Starkeya sp. ORNL1: one gene and its partner. The protein of the gene in region 2 interacts with the protein of the main gene of each other region in a pairwise test. Links are inferred from orthologs where the notes say so. Each region holds a gene or a part of one and is shown on either strand. Other genes may lie near its edges.

Evidence for each region.
Region 1: the proteins of G3545_RS25115 (region 2) and def interact in binary tests that used the Escherichia coli proteins (3 or more experiments, as listed by UniProt). The link is inferred for Starkeya sp. ORNL1 from one-to-one orthologs.

What each region holds. Positions count from the first base shown.
Region 1 is NZ_CP048834.1:3,494,293-3,503,582, reverse strand. Bases 1-2,880 are described here. They hold def (peptide deformylase), read left to right. Parts: upstream 1-1,116; coding sequence 1,117-1,644; downstream 1,645-2,880. Other genes in these bases: G3545_RS16645 (glycine zipper domain-containing protein), read left to right, coding at 2,740-2,880; fmt (methionyl-tRNA formyltransferase), read left to right, coding at 1,672-2,589; rmuC (DNA recombination protein RmuC), read right to left, coding at 1-1,014. In the rest of the region: more of G3545_RS16645, read left to right, coding at 2,881-2,997; G3545_RS16640 (DUF952 domain-containing protein), read left to right, coding at 3,091-3,456; G3545_RS16635 (quinone-dependent dihydroorotate dehydrogenase), read left to right, coding at 3,453-4,529; G3545_RS16630 (MATE family efflux transporter), read right to left, coding at 4,575-5,903; G3545_RS16625 (DUF6460 domain-containing protein), read right to left, coding at 6,047-6,316; G3545_RS16620 (cisplatin damage response ATP-dependent DNA ligase), read right to left, coding at 6,349-8,049; G3545_RS16615 (ligase-associated DNA damage response exonuclease), read right to left, coding at 8,046-9,101; G3545_RS16610 (methyltransferase domain-containing protein), read left to right, coding at 9,146-9,290. UniProt on the Escherichia coli protein: Removes the formyl group from the N-terminal Met of newly synthesized proteins. Requires at least a dipeptide for an efficient rate of reaction. N-terminal L-methionine is a prerequisite for activity but the enzyme has broad specificity at other positions.
Region 2 is NZ_CP048834.1:5,327,233-5,336,612, forward strand. The notes cover bases 2,469-5,438. They hold G3545_RS25115 (aspartate-semialdehyde dehydrogenase), read right to left. Parts: upstream 4,486-5,438; coding sequence 3,451-4,485; downstream 2,469-3,450. Other genes in these bases: G3545_RS25110 (DUF1007 family protein), read right to left, coding at 2,469-3,031; ispG (flavodoxin-dependent (E)-4-hydroxy-3-methylbut-2-enyl-diphosphate synthase), read right to left, coding at 4,769-5,438. In the rest of the region: G3545_RS25100 (phenylacetate--CoA ligase family protein), read right to left, coding at 96-1,151; G3545_RS25105 (nickel/cobalt transporter), read right to left, coding at 1,419-2,396; more of G3545_RS25110, read right to left, coding at 2,393-2,468; more of ispG, read right to left, coding at 5,439-6,040; G3545_RS25125 (transcriptional repressor), read right to left, coding at 6,093-6,620; G3545_RS25130 (3-hydroxybutyrate dehydrogenase), read left to right, coding at 6,837-7,619; G3545_RS25135 (patatin-like phospholipase family protein), read left to right, coding at 7,619-9,094; G3545_RS25140 (nuclear transport factor 2 family protein), read right to left, coding at 9,157-9,380.

The DNA of each region.
Region 1 (9,290 bases), 1.8 Mb from region 2 along the record:
ATTGCCGACGCGGTCACGCAGCCGGACGATGTCGGCAACCAGCGCGCCGCATTCGGCGCGGATCAGGTCCGCCTGTTCGCGCATCCGCGCATCCTTGACGATGGCCTGCACCACCTGGATCGCCAGCATCAGCAGCGAGGGCGAGACCAGTATGACCCGAGCGCGGAAGGCGCGCTGGATCACGTCGTCGAAATGCTCATGGAGTTCGCCGTAGACCGACTCCGACGGCACGAACATCAGTGCCACGTCCTGGGTGTCGCCGGCCACTACATAGCGCTCGGCAATGTCGCCGATGTGCCGGGCGACATCCTGCTTCACGCGGGTCTCCGCCTGCTTGCGGGCCTCCCCGCTCGCGGCCTCGCGATAGGCGGTCACCGCTTCCAGCGGGAATTTGGAATCGACCAGCAGCGGGCGCCGGTCGCCCGGCAGGAAGATGGCGCAGTCCGCCCGCCGCCCGTTCGGCAGCGTGTGCTGGAAGGCGAAGCTGTCGCGCGGCAGCCCGTCGGCGACGATGGCCTGCAGCCGCCCCTCGCCGAAAGCGCCGCGCGCCTGCTTGTTGGCGAGCGTCTCGCGCAGCGAGATCACCTGGTCGGACAATTCGCCGAGGCTCGCGCGCGCCTGGTCGACCAGGGCAAGGCGCTCATTGAGCTTGACGAGGTTCTCATGCGTCGCCTCGCTGGCACGGGCAATGCTCTCGCCGACACGGTGCGAGGAGGCGTCGAGCCGCTCGGCCACCGCGCGGGCGAGGTCGCTCTGGCGCTGGGACAGCACCTCCGCCATGGTCTGCACCCGGCCCGAGGTCTCCGCCTGTATCCGCGCGAGCTGGAGCAGGCGTTCCTCCAGCCCATGCGCGCGCTCGGCCTGCGCGTGGGCCTCCTCGGCGCGATCGCGCGCGCTGCGCGACACCGAGACCAGCACGCCGATCAGCAGCAGAAATGCGAACGCCGCCGCGCCGATGACGAGCTCAGCGAGCGTGATCGCATAGGCGCCGAGCGTGAACACGATCTGTCCCATGGGACCCCTTCTAGCGCGATTCGAATACCGGCGCGAACGAAAAGGGAACATGCGCCGGTATACTCCGTTGACCGGCGCGATCTCCTCGCTTATTTCGCTGTCATGTCTGTCCGTCCGCTCGTCATCATTCCAGATTCGCGTCTGCGTCTCGTCTCCGATCCCATTGTCCGGGTCGATGCGAAGGTGCGCGCGCTGGTCAGCGACATGTTCGAGACCATGTACGACGCCCCCGGCATCGGGCTGGCGGCAATCCAGATCGGCGTGCCGGAGCGTGTCGTCACCATCGACACCGCGCGCGAGGACGAGGAGAAGTCCCCGCTGGCGCTGATCAACCCGGAGATCGTCACCGCCTCCGAGGAGTTGTCGGTCTATCAGGAAGGCTGCCTCTCGATCCCCGAATATTATGAGGATGTCGAGCGGCCGGCGCGCGTCACCGTGCGCTTCATGGACCTGAACGGCGAGATCCGGGAGATCGAGGCCGACGGCCTGCTCGCCACCTGCGTCCAGCACGAGATCGATCACCTGAACGGCGTGCTGTTCATCGACCACATCTCCAAGCTCAAGCGCGACCGCGTGGTGAAGAGATTCACCAAGGTGGCGAAGGAGAAGGAGCGCGAGGGCGGGGCCTGAGCTCCTACCCCCGCCGCGGGATCCGCCATGCGCATCGTCTTCATGGGAACGCCGGACTTCGCGGTGCCGACGCTGGCCGAGATCGTCGGCCGCGGCCACGAGGTGGTCGCCGTCTATACGCGAGCACCGGCGGCCGGCGGGCGGCGCGGGCTCGATCTGGTGCCCTCGCCGGTGCACCGCACCGCCGAGCGCCTCGGTATCCCGGTGCTGCACCCGAAGACGCTGCGCACGGAGGAGGCTGCCGAGACCTTCCGCGCCCATGAGGCTGACCTCGCTGTGGTGGTCGCCTATGGCATGATCCTTCCGCGCGCCATTCTCGACGCACCGCGACTCGGCTGCGTGAACCTTCATGCTTCACTCTTGCCGCGCTGGCGCGGTGCTGCGCCGATCCAGCGCGCCATCATGGCCGGCGATGCCGAGACCGGTGTCGCGGTCATGCGGATGGAGGAGGGGCTCGATACCGGGCCGGTCGGCCTCGTCGAGCGTGTCACCATCGCCCCCGACATGACGGCCGGCGAGCTGCACGACCGGCTGATGCTGGTCGGTGCCGACCTGATGGGCCGGGCGCTGGCAGCGCTGGAGCGCGAGGCGCTCGGCTTCACGCCGCAGCCGACCGATGGCGTGACCTATGCCGCCAAGATCGACAAGGCCGAGAGCCGCATCGACTGGTCCCGCCCGGCGCAGGCTGCGCACGACCATATTCGCGGCCTGTCGCCCTTCCCCGGTGCCTGGTTCGAGCTGGACGGCGCGCGGGTGAAGGTGCTGCGCTCGACGCTCGCCCCCGGCCACGGGGCGCCGGGCGAGCTGCTCGACGACGCGCTCGCCATCGCTTGCGGCGCGGGGGCGGTACGCCTCGTCGAGGTGCAGAAGGCCGGCAGCCGGGCCATGCCGGCGGCCGAATTCCTGCGCGGAACGCCGCTCGCCAAGGGTACCCGGCTCGGCTGAGATCGCGAATTCCTCGAGACCGCCTTGCTCTAGCCCCCTCCAGCCTCGCTCCGACCCACCCCTGACCATACGGGAACCATGCCGGCTCCATGGCGTTGACGCGCCGGGGTCAGCCCCGCCTGACGACGGTACGCATGAGAGAGGGATGCCATGTTCAAGATCATCGCCGTATCCGCCTTGGCGCTCAGCGCCGCGGCCTGCACCACGACTGAGCGCTATGCCGGTACCGGCGCGCTCATAGGCGGCGGCACTGGCGCCATCATCGGCGGAGCGACGGGTGGTGGCACGGGAGCTGCGGTCGGCGCCGCGGTCGGTGCTGGCACAGGCGCCCTCGTCGGCGCGGCGGTCTCGCCCGGCGACTGCTGGACCCGCGACCGCTGGGGCAATCGCATCCGCGTCCGCTGCTGACGACACGATCCATTGCGAAAGAGCGGGCCCGGCAGGGCCCGCTTTTTTGTGCAGCGCTTGCGCGCGACCGGCACGACAGCTAGTCCTCGCCGCATGACAGCGCTCAATGGCCGGTCGGCCCACATCTATAAAATCTGTTCGCGCACGCTCTGGAATGCCGCGGAAGCCGCCGGCCGTTTCGAGGGGGCGCCGGTCGATCTCGCCGACGGCTATATCCATTTCTCGACGGCGATGCAGGTCGCCGAGACGGCTGCCAAGCATTTCAAGGGACAGGGCGACCTCGTCCTGGTCGCCATCGATCCCGCCGTGCTCGATCCGACGGCCTTGCGGTGGGAACCCTCGCGTGGTGGGCATCTGTTCCCGCACCTTTACGCCGCCCTGCCGCTGGCGGCGGTGGCCTGGGTGCAACCGCTTCCCCTCGATGCCGACGGCGCCCACCGCTTCCCGGAACTCGCATGAGCTCCCTGCTCGATCTCGCCCTTCCCTTCGCGCGGCTGCTCGATCCGGAAACGGCGCACGGCCTCTCCATTCGCGCGCTCGCCTGCCTCCCGCCGCGCGTCGCGCCGGCGGATGACAAGCGGCTCGCGGTCGAGGCGTTCGGCCTGCGCTTCCCCAATCCGGTCGGGCTCGCCGCCGGCTTCGACAAGGAGGCCGAGGTGCCGGATGCCGGCCTTGGTGCCGGCTTCGGCTTCGTCGAGGTCGGCACGATTACGCCACGCCCGCAGCCGGGCAATCCGCGCCCGCGCAATTTCCGTCTGGTCGAGGATCGCGCCGTCATCAACCGCTACGGCTTCAACAGCGGCGGCCATGGTCCCGCCCGGGCGCGCCTCACCGCGCGCAAGGGCCGTCCGGGGATCGTCGGCGTCAATGTCGGTGCCAACAAGGACGCCGCCGACCGCGCCGCCGACTATGCCGCCGGCATCACCGCCTTTGCCGGCGTCGCCTCCTATTTCACCGCGAACGTTTCTTCGCCCAATACGCCCGGCCTGCGCGACCTCCAGGAGGAGCGCGCGCTCGACGACCTGCTTGCGCGCGCCCTGGAGGCGAGAGACCGCGCGGCCCCCGGCGTGCCGGTGCTCTTGAAGATCGCACCGGACCTTGCGCTGCCGCATCTCGATGCGGTGGTGGGCGTGGCGCGCCGACGCGGCGTCGAGGGCATGATCGTCTCCAACACCACCATCGCGCGCCCGGCGAGCCTGCGCTCGCCGCACCGCGGCGAGGCCGGCGGCCTGTCGGGCCGGCCGCTGTTCGCGCTGTCGACGCGGATGCTGGCGGAGACCTATGTGCGGGTGGAAGGCGCCTTTCCGCTGGTTGGTGCCGGCGGCATCGACAGCCCCGAGACGGCCTTCGCCAAGATCGAGGCGGGGGCCAGCCTGATCCAGCTCTATTCCAGCCTGGTCTATGAGGGGCTCGGCCTGGTGCCGCGGATCAAGGACGGTCTGCGGCGCCGGCTGGCGCGAGAGGGCGTGGCCTTGAAGGACGTGGTCGGCCGCGCCGCCCCGCGCCTCGTCGCCGAGCCGTTCCCGGCTTGAGGTAACTCCTCTCCCCGCGGGGGAGAGCGAAGTGAGAACCCTCCGCTACCCGAACGTCCTTCGCACCAAAGCCGGCATGCGCCAGGCCTGGAACAGGCCGCGTCCGGCCATGAAGGACAGATAGGCGCACCACAGCCCGGTATTGCCGAAGCTAAGCGTCGCCGCCCATACCACGAAGAATAGCGTGACGGCCGGCAGCATCAGGTTGCGCATGTCGCGCGACCAGGTGGCGCCGGAATAGATGCCGTCATAGGAGAAGGCGGCGACGCCGAGGATCGGCGTCAGCGCCGCCATAGGCAGGAAGGCGCGCGCCACCTCGCGCACCTGTTCATTGGCGGCGAGCAGGTCGATCACCGCGCCGCCGCCCAGCACCAGCAAGAGGCTCGCCGGCACCGCGAAGCCGAAGCCCCACATCAGCACCATGCGTACCGCGCGCATGAAGCCGGGCCGGTCGCGCGCCCCGACGCTCTGGCCGCAAATCTGTTCGGCAGCGGTCGAGAAGCCGTCGAGAAAGAAGGCGGTGACCATGACGATGTTGTAGAGCACGGCGTTCGCCGCCAGCGTCACATCGTCATGGCGGGCGCCCTGTGCGGCGAAGAACAGCAGCACCAGCATCAGCAGGCCGGTGCGCACCATGATGTCGCTGTTCACCGCCACCGTCTCGATCACGCGGCTGCGGTCGAGCACGATCGGCATCGGCACGCGCCAGCCGCGGCCGAGCAGGCGGCGGGCGGCGGTGAGGCCGGCAACGGTGCCGATCACTTCCGCCAGCAGGTTCGCCAGCGCGGCGCCGGCGACGCCGAAATCCCAATGCAGCACGAGCAGCAAGGTGAGGCCGCCATTGGCAATGGCGATCAGGATTTGCAGGCCGAGCCCGATATCGGTGCGGGCGACGCCGACGAGCCAGCCGAGCACGGAAAAATTGGCGATGGCGAAGGGGGCAGAGAGGATGCGGATGGAGAAATAGACGCCTGCCGCCGCGGTCACTGCGGCGCTGGTGCCCATCAGCGTGAAGGCGAGGTGCGCCACCGGAACATGGACGGCGACCAGCACAAGGCCGATGGCGAAGGAGATCAGCACGGCGCGGATCAGCGCGGCGCGCACCTCGGTCGGATCGTTGCGGCCGAGCGCCTGCGCGGTCAATCCGGCGGTGCCCATGCGCAGCGAGCCGAACACCCAGAACAGGAAATCGAACAGCAGCGCGCCGACCGCCACCGCGCCGAGCAGCACGGCGTCGCCGAGCCGGCCTATGGCGCCGGTGGCGACGAGGCCGAGCAGCGGCGTCGTCATCTGCGCCAGCGTCGCCGGCAGCGCGATGGCGAGGAAGCGCCGGTGGGTGACGGTCGCGCCGTCAGCGCCGATCGCGATGCTCATGGGAGACTCGTGGCGTGTGCCTGGCGGGCCTGGAGCATGTTCCGCAAAAGTTGAATGACTTTTGCGATCAGAACATGCTCCAGCGTATTGAATCTAGAGCACTTTCTTATTGTTCGGATGGTTCCATCCGAACGGAAAGGGCTTTAGTGCCCGCTGCGCGCCACCCGCATGATCAGCCAGAGCGGAATGACGATCACCGCGCCGAGCAGGAAATAGCGCCACAGCCGCTCGAACGCCTCGAAGCTGAAATTGAACAGATTGCGCACCAGCCGCTCGATGCTCTGCAGGATATTGAGCGGATCGAGGCCGAGCGCGCTCAATATCACGCCCACCACCACCGACAGCAGGATCAGGCGCACCAGCACCCAGACGGGAGAGCCGCCCATCCAGCGGGCGACCTGATTGTCGGACATCGAGCGAACTCCTGCGACCTGACTGTGTGCACTCACCTAGCACGACGCGCAGCGCGGCGGGAGACGGCGGCCGCATCGGAAGGTCTTGCAGCCTCGGAAGCCGCGCTGTCGTCGCCGAGCATGCGCTCCAGCGTCTCCAGCCGGTCGGCCTCGCCCGGCGGCTTGTCCCAGCGCAGCCGCGCAATGCGGGGAAAGCGCATGGCAAGGCCGGAACGATGGCGGGTGGAGCGCGCCAGCCCCTCGAACGCCACCTCCAGCACCAGCCCCTCGGTGGCGGTGTGGGTGACTTCCCGCACCGGGCCGAAGCGGTTGACGGTGTGGCGGCGCACGAAGCGGTCGATCTCCAGCAATTCCTCGTCGGTGAAGCCGAAATAGGCCTTGCCGACCGGCACCAGCTCGCCCTCTTCGGTCCAGACGCCGAAGGTGTAGTCGGAATAATAGGAGGAGCGCTTGCCGTGGCCGCGTTGCGCATACATCAGCACGGCATCGACGGTGTGCGGATCGCGCTTCCATTTCCACCACGGCCCCTTGGGCCGTCCCGGCAGATAGAGGCTGTCGGCACGCTTCAGCATCACCCCTTCCACCGCCTCGGCATCCGCGCCGGCACCATGCGAGGCAGGGTCGGCGCGAGCGGCCGCCAGGTCCTCCCAGCTGCCGAACGCCACCAGGGGCGAGAGGTCGAGCGGGCTTTCCAGATGCACGGCGATCAGCGCCTCCAGCCGCGCGCGGCGCGCCTCGAAGGGCAGGTTGCGCATGTCCTCGCCGGCCTCGAACAGCAAATCATAGGCGCGGATATGGGCCGGGAATTCCGCGATCAGCTTGGGCGTCACCGTCTTCCGGTTCAGCCGCTGCTGCAGCACGTTGAAGGACTGTACCCGCCCGTCGCGCAGGATCAGCAACTCGCCATCGACCGCGCCGTCAAAGGCCAGTGCCTCGGCGAGATCGGGGAAGGCGGGCGAGATGTCTTCGCCGGTGCGGCTATAGAGCCGCGCCACATGGCGCCCGGTATGGTCGGCGCCGCGCACCGCCTGCACGCGGATGCCGTCCCATTTCCACTCGCCCCGGAACGCGGCGGGATCGAGCGCGGCGAAGTCCGATTCCTCGATAGCATGGGACAACATCACCGGCCGAAACGGCGCCGGGTCCTCGGTCTCGGGGCGCGGTCCGCGGCCCTCGGCCCAGGCGAACAGTTCGGTGTAGGGCGGCTCCAGCCCGGGCCAGACCAGTTCTATCGCGTCCGGCTCCAGCTCACCCAGCGCCGCCACCGCGGTCTTGGCGAGCCGCGCCGAGACGCCGATGCGCAGGCTCCCGGTGATGAGCTTCAGCAGCGCCCAGCGTCCGGTCTCGTCGAGCCGATCGAGCAGCGCCGCGAGCACGGCCGGAAGCTCGGCCTTGCCGAGGGTGGAGAAGGCATGCACCACGGCGGAAAGTGACGGCGGCTCCGGATCGTTGCGGCCGTGCGGCGCCGGCCACATCAGCGCCACCGTCTCCGAGAGGTCGCCGACATAATCATAGGACAGCGCGAACAGCACCGGATCGGTGCGCTCGCTGATAAGCTGGCGGATCAGCCCGGCCTTGGCATTGCGGAACGACAGCGCCCCGGTGAGCGCAGCGAGCGCCCAGCCGCGCTCCGGATCCGGCACGTGGCGGAAATAATCGGTGATCAACCGCAGCTTGCCATTGCGGCGCGGCTCATAGGCGAGACGGTCGAGCAGCGCGGCGAAGCGGTTCATGCCGGCGCTCCCGGAGTCCCCTGTGGCTCCATGGCGGGCGCCGCGAGCTCACCCTCCTCCTCGCCATAGCCCACCATATGCAGCGGGCGGGCGCGCAGGCCGGCGAGCAGTGCCCAGTGCACCAGCGCGTCCTCCTGGCCGTGCGTCACCCACAGTTCCTCGCAGCCGGTGGCGAGGATCGAAGCTTGCAGGTCGTCCCAATCGGCATGGTCGGAGACGATCAGCGGCAGCTCGACGCCGTTCTGCCGGGCGCGGGCGCGGATGCGCATCCAGCCCGAGGCGAAGGAAGTGACCGGATCGGGGAATTTGCGTGACCACAGGTCGGTCAGCGAGCTTGGCGGGCAGATGGCGACGCGGCCGGCCAGCTCCGAGGGCTTGGCCTCGCGAGCCGGCAACACCTCGCCGAGATCGATGCCCTGCGCGATGTAATAGGCGGTCAGCCGCTCCATGGCGCCGTGCAGATAGATTGGCTGCGCATAACCGGCGGCGCGCAGCAGCGCGATCACCCGCTGCGCCTTGCCCAGCGCATAGGCGCCGACGAGGTGCGCCCGCTCCGGGAACAGCGCCAGTGAATCCATCAGCTTGCCGATCTCCGCCATCGGCTCGGGATGGCGGAATACCGGCAGGCCGAAGGTCGCCTCGGAGATGAAGACGGTGCACGGGATCGGCTCGAACGGCGTGCAGGTCGGGTCGGTGCCGGGCTTGTAGTCGCCGGACGCGACGATACGGCAGCCCTTGCACTCCACCGCGATCTGCGCCGAGCCGAGTATGTGCCCGGCCGGATGCAGCGTGACATCGACCCCGTCGATATGGATGGTCTCGCCATAGGCGGCGACCTGGGTTTTTCCCGCGAAATCCTGGCCATAGCGGATCGCCATGATGTCGAGCGTCTCGCGCGTCGCCAGCACCGCGCCATGGCCGGCGCGGGCGTGATCGGAATGGCCGTGGGTGATGATGGCGCGCTTCACCGGCCGGTGCGGATCGACATGAAAGTCGCCGGCCGGCGAATAAAGTCCCTCGGGCGTTGGCAGCAGCAGGTCTTCCGGGCGCATTGCGGAGAAGATATAGGGCGGCCAACGGATTGCGCGAGTTCCCAATGAGCAATGGCCCCTTGCATGTGTCTTCCGGCGATCCGGTGGTCGACCGCCGCCTCGAATGGGCGCGGGCGTTGATCGAGGAGGGCAATGCCGCGGATGCGGCGCACTTGCTGCTGGAGGTGACCGCGCGCGCCCCGGAATTCC
Region 2 (9,380 bases):
GTCGGATGTATCCGACTTTGATCTTCTGGAATGCAGAACTCGGTAACAGCCGAGTTCTGTGGGGGAGAGGGAAGTGGGAAGGCACTTGGCCTTCCTCACCCGCGCGGCGTCGCTGCACCCTGCCAGCCCGAGAGCCGCAGATTGGTGCGTCCGCACGACGAGATACCGGGTCGCTCGGTGGTGAGCTGGCCGGTGGCGAGGCGGATCAGCGGGTGGTGCGGGTCGAAGGAGGTGACGACCAGTTCGCCTTGCTCGAAGGGCGTCGCCGGCGTGCCGGTGCCGGGGCGTACGATCTCGGCGACCAGCCCCTCATTCAGCACGAAGCCGTCATGCGCCTCGGTCTCGAAGGCGATGACGCCGAGTTCCGGCGTGGTCATCGCCTCGAACACCGCGATGCCGCGCGCATTGAGCGCGCCGCGTGCCGCCGGCTCGGTCTCGCCCTCCGGCACGAAGGCGACGCGCAGCGAGGAAAGCGGCCGCCCGGCCGCTTCCGCGCGCTCGATCAGGCGCACCGCGAGCTCGGCCGTGCCGGCATAGGCGACCGGCTCCAGATGGGCGATGATCTCGACTCGCGCATCGAGCTCTTCCTGGAATTCGGCGGGACCGGCCGGGATCACCGGGCAGCCCAGCGCCCGGCAGCCGGAATCGACGATGAAGCCCGAGGGCGCGAGGTGGTAGGAGAGGCAATTGACCACGAGGTCGCCCTTGCGGATGCCGGCGGCGAACAGCGCGCGTGCCGCACGCCAGGTGTCGTAACCGGCGCCTTCCGGATCATAGGTGCCGGCTGCCGCGAAGATGCGCTTGAAGGCCGAGACCGGCTCCGGCACCAGCCCGCCAAAGGGCGGCTTGCCGGCCTGCATCAAGGCGAGGTCGCGCCGGCGCAACACCGGGAGCTTCGCCAGCGCCTCGCGGGAGAAGATCGCCCGGCTCTCGAAGCTGGAGAGCATCCAGGCCCAGCCCTTCGCCACCTTGGCGCTGCGCACCAGGTTCGGCAGGCGCGCCATCAGCTCCTGCTCGCGATCAGCCGCCGGGCGCGTCTCGTTGCCGTCGAAATAATGCTGGCCGGTGTGATGGCCGCCCGGAATATCCGGGGCGAGGCCAACGCCGCCAAAGGCAGCCATGGGCGCGGGGCCGGCGGCGAAAGACATCATGCGGTCCACCTCTCGATGTCGACCGGCGGCCTTGCCGTGAACGGAACAGTGATGCGGGGTGGGGCGCTGCTGATGGTTTCGGCCTGTCACGGCCAGCGACGCCGTCGCCTGCCTCTTCCTCCCGATTCGCGGCGTGGGCATCAGCCCGGCCGTGGTCCGTTGGCGTTTCCTCTGCGGGTGCCGTTCGCCGGCACCTCGTATGAGCGAATAGTGGACGCGTGGGAGCGGACGTCAAGTCATGTGCGTGCAAGTCACAGGCGTGTTGCGTCAGCCGAGCGCGAGACGCTCGCTCGCCATGTAGCCGGTGAGGAGGGCAAGGCCGAAGGCGATGAGCGCGAGGCTCGCCGCGAATTCGACGCCGCGCAGCAGGACAGCGCCGCCATTGCCTTGCCGGTTGGCGGCAAGCCGCACCGCGATGCGCTTGCCGAACACCGCGATGGCGGCGATGGCGGTGACCGTCAGCGCCGTGCCGAACCCCATCAGCAGCGTGGAGGCAGCGCCGACCCAGAAGATGCCCTGGGCGAGGGCGAACACCAGCACGAAGATGGCGCCGGAGCAGGGGCGCAGGCCCACCGAGAGCACCGCGCTCCACCAGGCGCGCCAGCCGTCTTCCTTCGGCAGGTCCTCCGGCGCCGGCATATGGGCATGGGCATCGCCGCAATCGCAGTCTGGCCCGTGGAGATGTGCCGGGGTGCCGCGCCAGGCGGCGAGGAGGGCGCGGCCCTTCACATAAGCCAGGCGCACGCCCATCACGACGATCAGCCCATAGGCGGCGATCTCGATCAGGGAGACCGCGCGCTGGGTTGCGAGCGCAGTGGCGCCGAGCACCACGGCGAAGATGCCGGCGATGAGGATGGCGGCGAGCGCCTGGGCGAGCGCGCTGGCGAAGGCGAGGCCGGCGCCGCGCTTGAGCGTCGCCTCATTGGCCAGCAGATAGGAGGAGATCACCGCCTTGCCGTGGCCGGGGCCGGCGGCGTGGAACACCCCATAGGCGAACGAGATGGCGCCAAGCGTGCCGAAGGCGCTGCCGTCGGCCTTGGCGGCGCGCACCGCGCCGGTCAGCAGCCGGTAGAATTCCGCCTGCTTGCCGAGGATATAGCCGGTGATTCCGCCGATCTGCTGCGGCTCCGCAGCGCTCGGGCCGACGCCGAACGGGCCGGCCGCATGGGCCGCCGCCGCGCCGGCGATGAGCGCAAGCGCTGCGACACAAGCGCAGCCGAGGGCACGCCGGGTGATGGGGCTCACGGGCAAGTCACCGTGGCGCGGTTGGCGAATTGCGATCCGAATTGGCTCGACGTGGTCAAGGCGTTGAAGAAGCTCTCGGAAAGCGTCTGCGTCGAGCCGCCGACCGCCGGGTCCGGGCGGTGGAGGCCGAGCGTGCAGCCCTTCGGCGCCGCCTCCAGCTTCACCGGGTTCTCGTCGGCCAGCGCGAAGGCGACGAAATAGGTCGGGTCATAGACGTCGAGCGTGGTGGTGCCGGCGCTGGCGATCGGCTTGGCCAGCGGCAAGATGAAATGCAGCGTCAGCGCGGTGCCGTCATAGGTCAGGCCGTAGTCCCGAGGCGTGGCGAAGGCGAGCTTCTCCTTGCCGCGCTGGGCGAAGGTGAAATAGTCGAATTCCTTCATGGAATCGATGTTGGTCTGGGCAAGCTCCTTGAGCACCGTGTCGCTCGGCTTGCCGCCTTCGCCCTCGGTCAGGCCCTGCAGCGCGAAGGCGGAGAAGCCCTCATCGAAGGTCCAGACATGGCGCACGCCGGTCAAGGCGCCGTCCGGGCCATATTCGAGCTGCGAGCGCACATCCACCCAGACATGAGGGTGGGCGAGCGCCGGGCCGGCACTGAGCGTGAGCGCGCAGGCGAGTGTGGCGACGCGATTCAGCACGGCATCTCCCCCGATTCATCCTGCCAAGATACATCCCGCGTCGTGGTGCGGCCCGAGTGCGGCGGAAAGGTGATGGTGCGTTCACCGTTTCGGGAGGGGAAGTTGGGGAAGACGATCACGCACGTTCCTCGTGTCCGGGCCATGGTTGACCTATGGGAGCGCTCTCTAGAGCAGTTTCTTGTCGTTCGGATGATCGTGTCCGGAAGGGTGTCGGGACCACGTCATCCTGAGGTGCGAGCGAAGCGAGCCTCGAAGGATGCTCATCGGCGATGGCCGTCGCTCTGCTTCAGCATCCTTCCAGGCCGCCCACGGGCGGCACCTCAGGATGACGTCGCCCGTTTGGCGTTGTCACCAAAGAAAAAGCCGAGGCTGTTGCCCCGGCTTTCACCGTCTTTGTCCTTCGAGGCGGAGCGTTCTACTCACGCCGCCTTCTGCTTCGGCGCCAGCAGCTTGCGGTTGACGAGGCATTCGGCGATCTGCACCGCGTTCAGCGCCGCGCCCTTGCGCAGATTGTCCGACACGCACCAGAAGGCGAGGCCGTTCTCCACCGTCGCATCCTCGCGGATGCGCGAAATGTAGGTGGCGTCTTCGCCCGCCGCCTCGTACGGCGTGATGTAGCCGCCGGGCTCGCGCTTATCGACCACCAGGATACCCGGCGCATTGCGCAGCGCCGAGGTCGCCTCTTCCACCGTGATCGGCTTCTCGAACTCGACGTTCACCGCTTCGGAATGCGCGACGAAGACCGGCACGCGCACGCAAGTGGCCGTGAGCTTGATCTTCGTATCGAGGATCTTCTTGGTCTCCGCCATCATCTTCCACTCTTCCTTGGTGAAGCCGTCTTCCATGAAGACGTCGATGTGGGGGATGACGTTGAAGGCGATGCGCTTCGGGAACTTCTTGGCCTCCACCGGGTCCGAGACGAACACGGCGCGGGTCTGGGTGAACAGTTCGTCCATGGCGTCCTTGCCGGCGCCGGAGACGGACTGGTAGGTCGAGACCACGACACGCTTGATGGTCGCCAGATCGTGCAGCGGCTTCAGCGCGACGACGAGCTGCGCGGTCGAGCAGTTCGGGTTGGCAATGATGTTCTTCTTGGTGAAGCCCTTCACCGCGTCGGCATTCACTTCCGGCACGACCAGCGGAACGTCGGAATCGTAGCGGAAGGCCGAGGAATTATCGATCACCACGCAGCCCTGGGCGCCGATCTTCGGCGACCACTGCTTCGACACATCGCCGCCGGCCGACATCAGGCAGATGTCGGTGTCGGAGAAGTCGTAGTTTTCCAGGGCTTTGACTTTGAGCGTCTTGTCACCGAAAGAGACCTCGGTGCCGACCGAGCGGCGCGAGGCGAGAGCAATGACCTCGTCCGCGGGGAAGCCCCGTTCGGCGAGGATGTCGAGCATTTCGCGGCCCACATTGCCAGTGGCGCCGACGACGGCGACCTTGTAGCCCATCATATTCTCCGGATCAGACAGACGCCCGGCCCTGCACAGGCGCGGGAGGGCGCGCTTTTACGCTGAAAGTGGTGGGGAGGCAACGGTGGGGCAAGGGGGCAGGTAGTCAGCGCTGCACTGCGTGGGCATCCTTCGAGGCTCGGGATTCTTTCTTTTGGCTTGCCAAGGACAAGACCCGAGCAGGCTCGCACCTCACGATGACGTGGTTCCGTTAACAGCAACGTCATCCTGAGGTGCCCGGCAAAGCCGGGCCTCGAAGGATGATGAAGCAGAAGGGGCTTGCCTACTCCGCCGCCCCGGCCCGCACCACGCCGTAGCGGCGTGCGACATAGTCCGTGACGATCTTCTTGAAATCCTCGCGCAGCGTCGGGCCGCGCAGCGTCATCGCCTTCTTGCCGTCGATATAGACCGGCGCGGTCGGGAACTCGCCGGTGCCGGGCAGCGAGATGCCGATATCGGCATGCTTGCTCTCGCCGGGGCCGTTGACGATGCAGCCCATCACCGCGACGTTCAAAGCCTCGACGCCGGGATAATGCCGCTTCCATTCCGGCATGCTGGTGCGGATGAAGTCCTGCACCTCGAAGGCCAGTTCCTGGAAGGTGGTGGAGGTGGTGCGGCCGCAGCCGGGGCAGGCGGCGACCAGCGGCACGAAGGTGCGCAGGCCCATGGTCTGCAGCATCTCCTGCGCCACCGTCACCTCGCGGGTGCGGTCGCCGCCGGGCTCCGGGGTCAGCGAGACGCGGATGGTGTCGCCGATGCCCTGCTGCAGCAGCACGCCCATCGCCGCGGTGGAGGCGACGATGCCCTTCGAGCCCATGCCGGCTTCGGTCAGGCCGAGATGCAACGCATAGTCGGCGCGGCGGGCCAACTCGGAATAGACGGTGATCAGGTCCTGTACCGCCGACACCTTGGCGGAGAGGATGATCCTCTCCCGTGCCATGCCGATCTCCTCGGCCAGCGCCGCGGAGAGCAGCGCCGAGCGGATCAGCGCCTCGCGGGTGACGGCGCGGGCGTCCGCCGGACGCGGCAGCGCGGCGTTCTCGTCCATCAGCCGGGTGAGCATGTCGTCGTCGAGCGAACCCCAGTTCGCGCCGATGCGCACCGGCTTGTCGTGCTTCAGCGCCAGCTCGACGATGGTGGTGAAGTGCCGGTCGCGCTTCTCGCCGAAGCCGACATTGCCGGGATTGATGCGGTATTTGTCGAGCGCGGCGGCGCAGTCCGGATGCTCGGCCAGCAGGATATGGCCATTATAGTGGAAGTCGCCGACGATCGGGACATCGAGCCCCATCTTCAGCAGCTTCTCCTTGATATGCGGGATCGCCGCGGCAGATTCGGTGCGGTCGACCGTCAGCCGCACCAGTTCCGAACCGGCGCGGGCGAGCGCCGCGGTCTGGCGCACCGTGGCCTCGACATCGGCGGTGTCGGTGTTGGTCATGGACTGCACCACGACCGGGGCGCCGCCGCCGACCGCAATGTTGCCGACCATCACCGGCACGGTCCGGCGCCGGTCCGCTGGTCCGGCGGCTTCAAGCTCGGGGGCGACGACAGCGTTCATACGGACATCTCACAATGAGGCGCGGACGGAGTAGGCGTGGCGAGGCGCGCGGTCAACCGGCACCGCGCGAAGGATCAGTAACGGCACCGGCCTGGCACCGTGAACAGGTGCCGGCGATCTCGATCACCGGGGTGCGCGGCGTGAAGCCGGCGGCGCGGGTCGCCCAGGCGAGGTCGCGGCCGACCGCGTGCGAGGCGACCTCGGCAGCCTGGCCGCAGCGCTCGCAGATCAGGAAGACGATGACGTCCTCGCTGCCATGCGCGCGCCCGCAGGCGAGATAGGCGTTGCGGCTCTCGATGCGGTGGGCGAGGCCCTCCGCCACCAGGAAATCCAGCGCGCGATAGACCGACATCGGCGGCGGCTTCTCGCCGGAGCTGCCGAGCCGGTCCACCAGCTCATAGGCGCCGAGCGGCACATGGCTGTCGGCCAGCGTCTCCAGCACCCGGCGGCGCAGCGGAGTGAGCCGTACGCCGCGGACATCGCAGCACGCCTCGGCCCGCGCCAGCGCGTCGCTGACGCAAGCGCCGTGATCGTGGTCGTGCCCGATCGTCTCCGGACGTGCGGTGTCTAATGGCGTCATGGCATCATCGTAGTCGAGCCATATGGATCAGGAAACCTTGACCGGCTTATGACCCGGTTCTTTCCTTGCCGGCATCTTTGCAGCGGACGAGAGCGTGATACCGTATTGCGTCGCGACATTCCACGTCGCAGCGCCGATATGGGCAGGCCCGCCGGCGTCCGCAACGTTCTCTACCTCACGTCCCGTTGCCCACCGTTCCACCTCGAGGAGAAGCGCATGCTGAAGGGAAAGACCGCCGTCGTCACCGGATCGACCAGCGGCATCGGCCTCGCCATCGCCAAGGGGCTTGCGGGGGAAGGGTGCAACATCGTGCTCAACGGTTTCGGCGATGCCGGCGAGATCGAGAAGCTGCGTGCCGGCATCGAGGCCGAGCATGGCGTGAAGGTGGCCTATAACGCGGCCGACCTGACCAAGGGCTCCGAGTGTGCGGCGCTCATCAAGTTCGCCGAGGACACGTTCGGCTCGGTCGACGTGCTGGTGAACAATGCCGGCGTGCAGCATGTCGCGCCGATCGAAGAATTCCCGGCCGACAAATGGGACCTCATCATCGCGCTCAACCTCTCGGCCGCCTTCCATGCCACCCGCGCCGCCGTGCCCGGCATGAAGGCGCGCAAATGGGGGCGCATCATCAACACCGCCTCGGCGCACGCCCTTGTCGCCTCGCCGTTCAAATCCGCCTATGTCGCGGCCAAGCACGGCATCGCCGGGCTCACCAAGACGGTGGCGCTGGAGACCGCCACCTTCGGCATCACCTGCAACGCCATCTGCCCCGGCTATGTGTGGACGCCGCTGGTGGAGAAGCAGATTCCCGACACCGCCAAGGCCCGCGGCATGACCGAGGAGCAGGTGAAGCACGACGTGATCCTGGCGGCGCAGCCGACCAAGGAGTTCATCACGGTAGAGGAAGTCGCGGCGCTTGCCGTGTTCCTCGCGTCGGACGCGGCACGGTCGATCACCGGCTCGATGCAGCAGATCGACGGCGGCTGGGTCGCTGAATAATGGCGGAGACCGGGAAGCCGAAGCGGGGACGGCCGGTGGTGCGGGGACGCCGCATTACGGCCCGGGCCGCCGCCAGCAAGCCGGCGGTCGAGAAGGCGGCCGCGCAGCAACCGGTGGCGCCGGAACCCGCCGCCAAGGTGGCTGCGGCCAAGAGGGCTGCGCCCAAGGCGACCGGGGCCAAGACGATCGCGGCCAAGACGACCGGGACCAACACGACCTTGTCCAAGACGACCGCGGCCAAGACGATTGTCGACGAGACGATGGCGCCCAAGGCTCCAGCGGCCAAGCCGCCGGCTCCGAAAAAGTCCGCCGCGAGCAAGCCTGCGGCGGTGGAGCAGGCCGCCGCTGAGTCCAAGGTCGAGACCGTCGCCAGCGCCATCTCGGTCCACGGCCCGGTCGGCGAAGAAGCAGTCAAGACCAAGGCCCCGGCGCCGGTCTCGCCCAAGCTGAAGCCGCTCAATCTGGCGCTCCAGGGTGGCGGCGCACATGGCGCCTTCACCTGGGGCGTGCTCGACCGGCTGCTGGAAGACGGCCGCATCGAGATCGAGGGGATATCCGGCACCAGCGCCGGCGCCATGAATGCGGCGGTGCTGGCCTCAGGCCTCGCTCATGGCGGCAATGAAGGCGCGCGCGCCGCGCTCGCCGGCTATTGGCGCGACGTCTCCCGCGCCGGCCGCGCCAGCCCGTTGCAGCGCACGCTGCTCGATCGGCTGATGGGGCAGTGGTCGCTGAACGCCAACCCGGCCTATATCGCCTTCGACATGGCGAGCCGGTTCCTGTCGCCGTACGATTTCAACCCGCTCAACATCAATCCGCTGATGGATCTGATCGCCGAGCATGTCGATTTCGACGCGGTGCAGTCCTGCGCCCATGTGCATGTCTTCGTCAGCGCCACCAATGTGCATACCGGCAAGGTGCGCATCTTCTCGAAGCACCAGCTCACCCCCGCGGCGATCATGGCCTCGGCCTGCCTGCCCTTCATGTTCCAGGCGGTCGAGATCGACGGCGTGCCCTATTGGGACGGCGGCTATATGGGCAACCCCGCCATGTTCCCATTCTACAATGCGGTGAAGACCGACGACATATTACTGGTTCAGATCAACCCGATCATCCGCCGCGAGACGCCGCGCACCGCGCGCGACATCCAGGACCGGCTGAACGAAATCACCTTCAACGCCTCGCTGCTCGCCCAGCTGCGTGCTGCGGAATTCGTGACCCGCCTGCTCGGCCAGGGCAATCTCGACCGCAAGGGCGACGGCATGGCCGGCTACCGCGATCTGCGCCTGCACCGCATCGACGGTGCCGAGAAGCTGATCGCGCTCGACGCCTCGACCAAGATGAATGCGGAATGGGAGTTCCTGCAGTTTCTGCGCGACATCGGGCGCGAGGCGGCCGACCGGTTCATCGAGGAGCATTTCGACGATATCGGCGTGCGCAGCACGCTCGATGTGCAGGAAGAACTGCGGAAGAGCTGATCAATAGACCCGCATCCCCGGGTCAAGCCCGGGGATGAGGGCGCATAGGGCCCTCCGGAGACCTAAGCCGCCTTGCGGTCGCGGCCGAAGGGGTCGCCGAGCACCGATTCGGTGTGCAGCGTGCACAGCCACTTGCCGTCATGACGGACCCAGGTCGAGGCGTCGGCGGCCTCCATGGTGAGCTTCTGGCCGTCCACCGTCAGCTTCTCCCGAACCTTGTAGCCGATGATGGCGACGTCCGGTGAGGGCGAGGCAACCTGTATTTCGTCGAACCAGAAAGCATGCA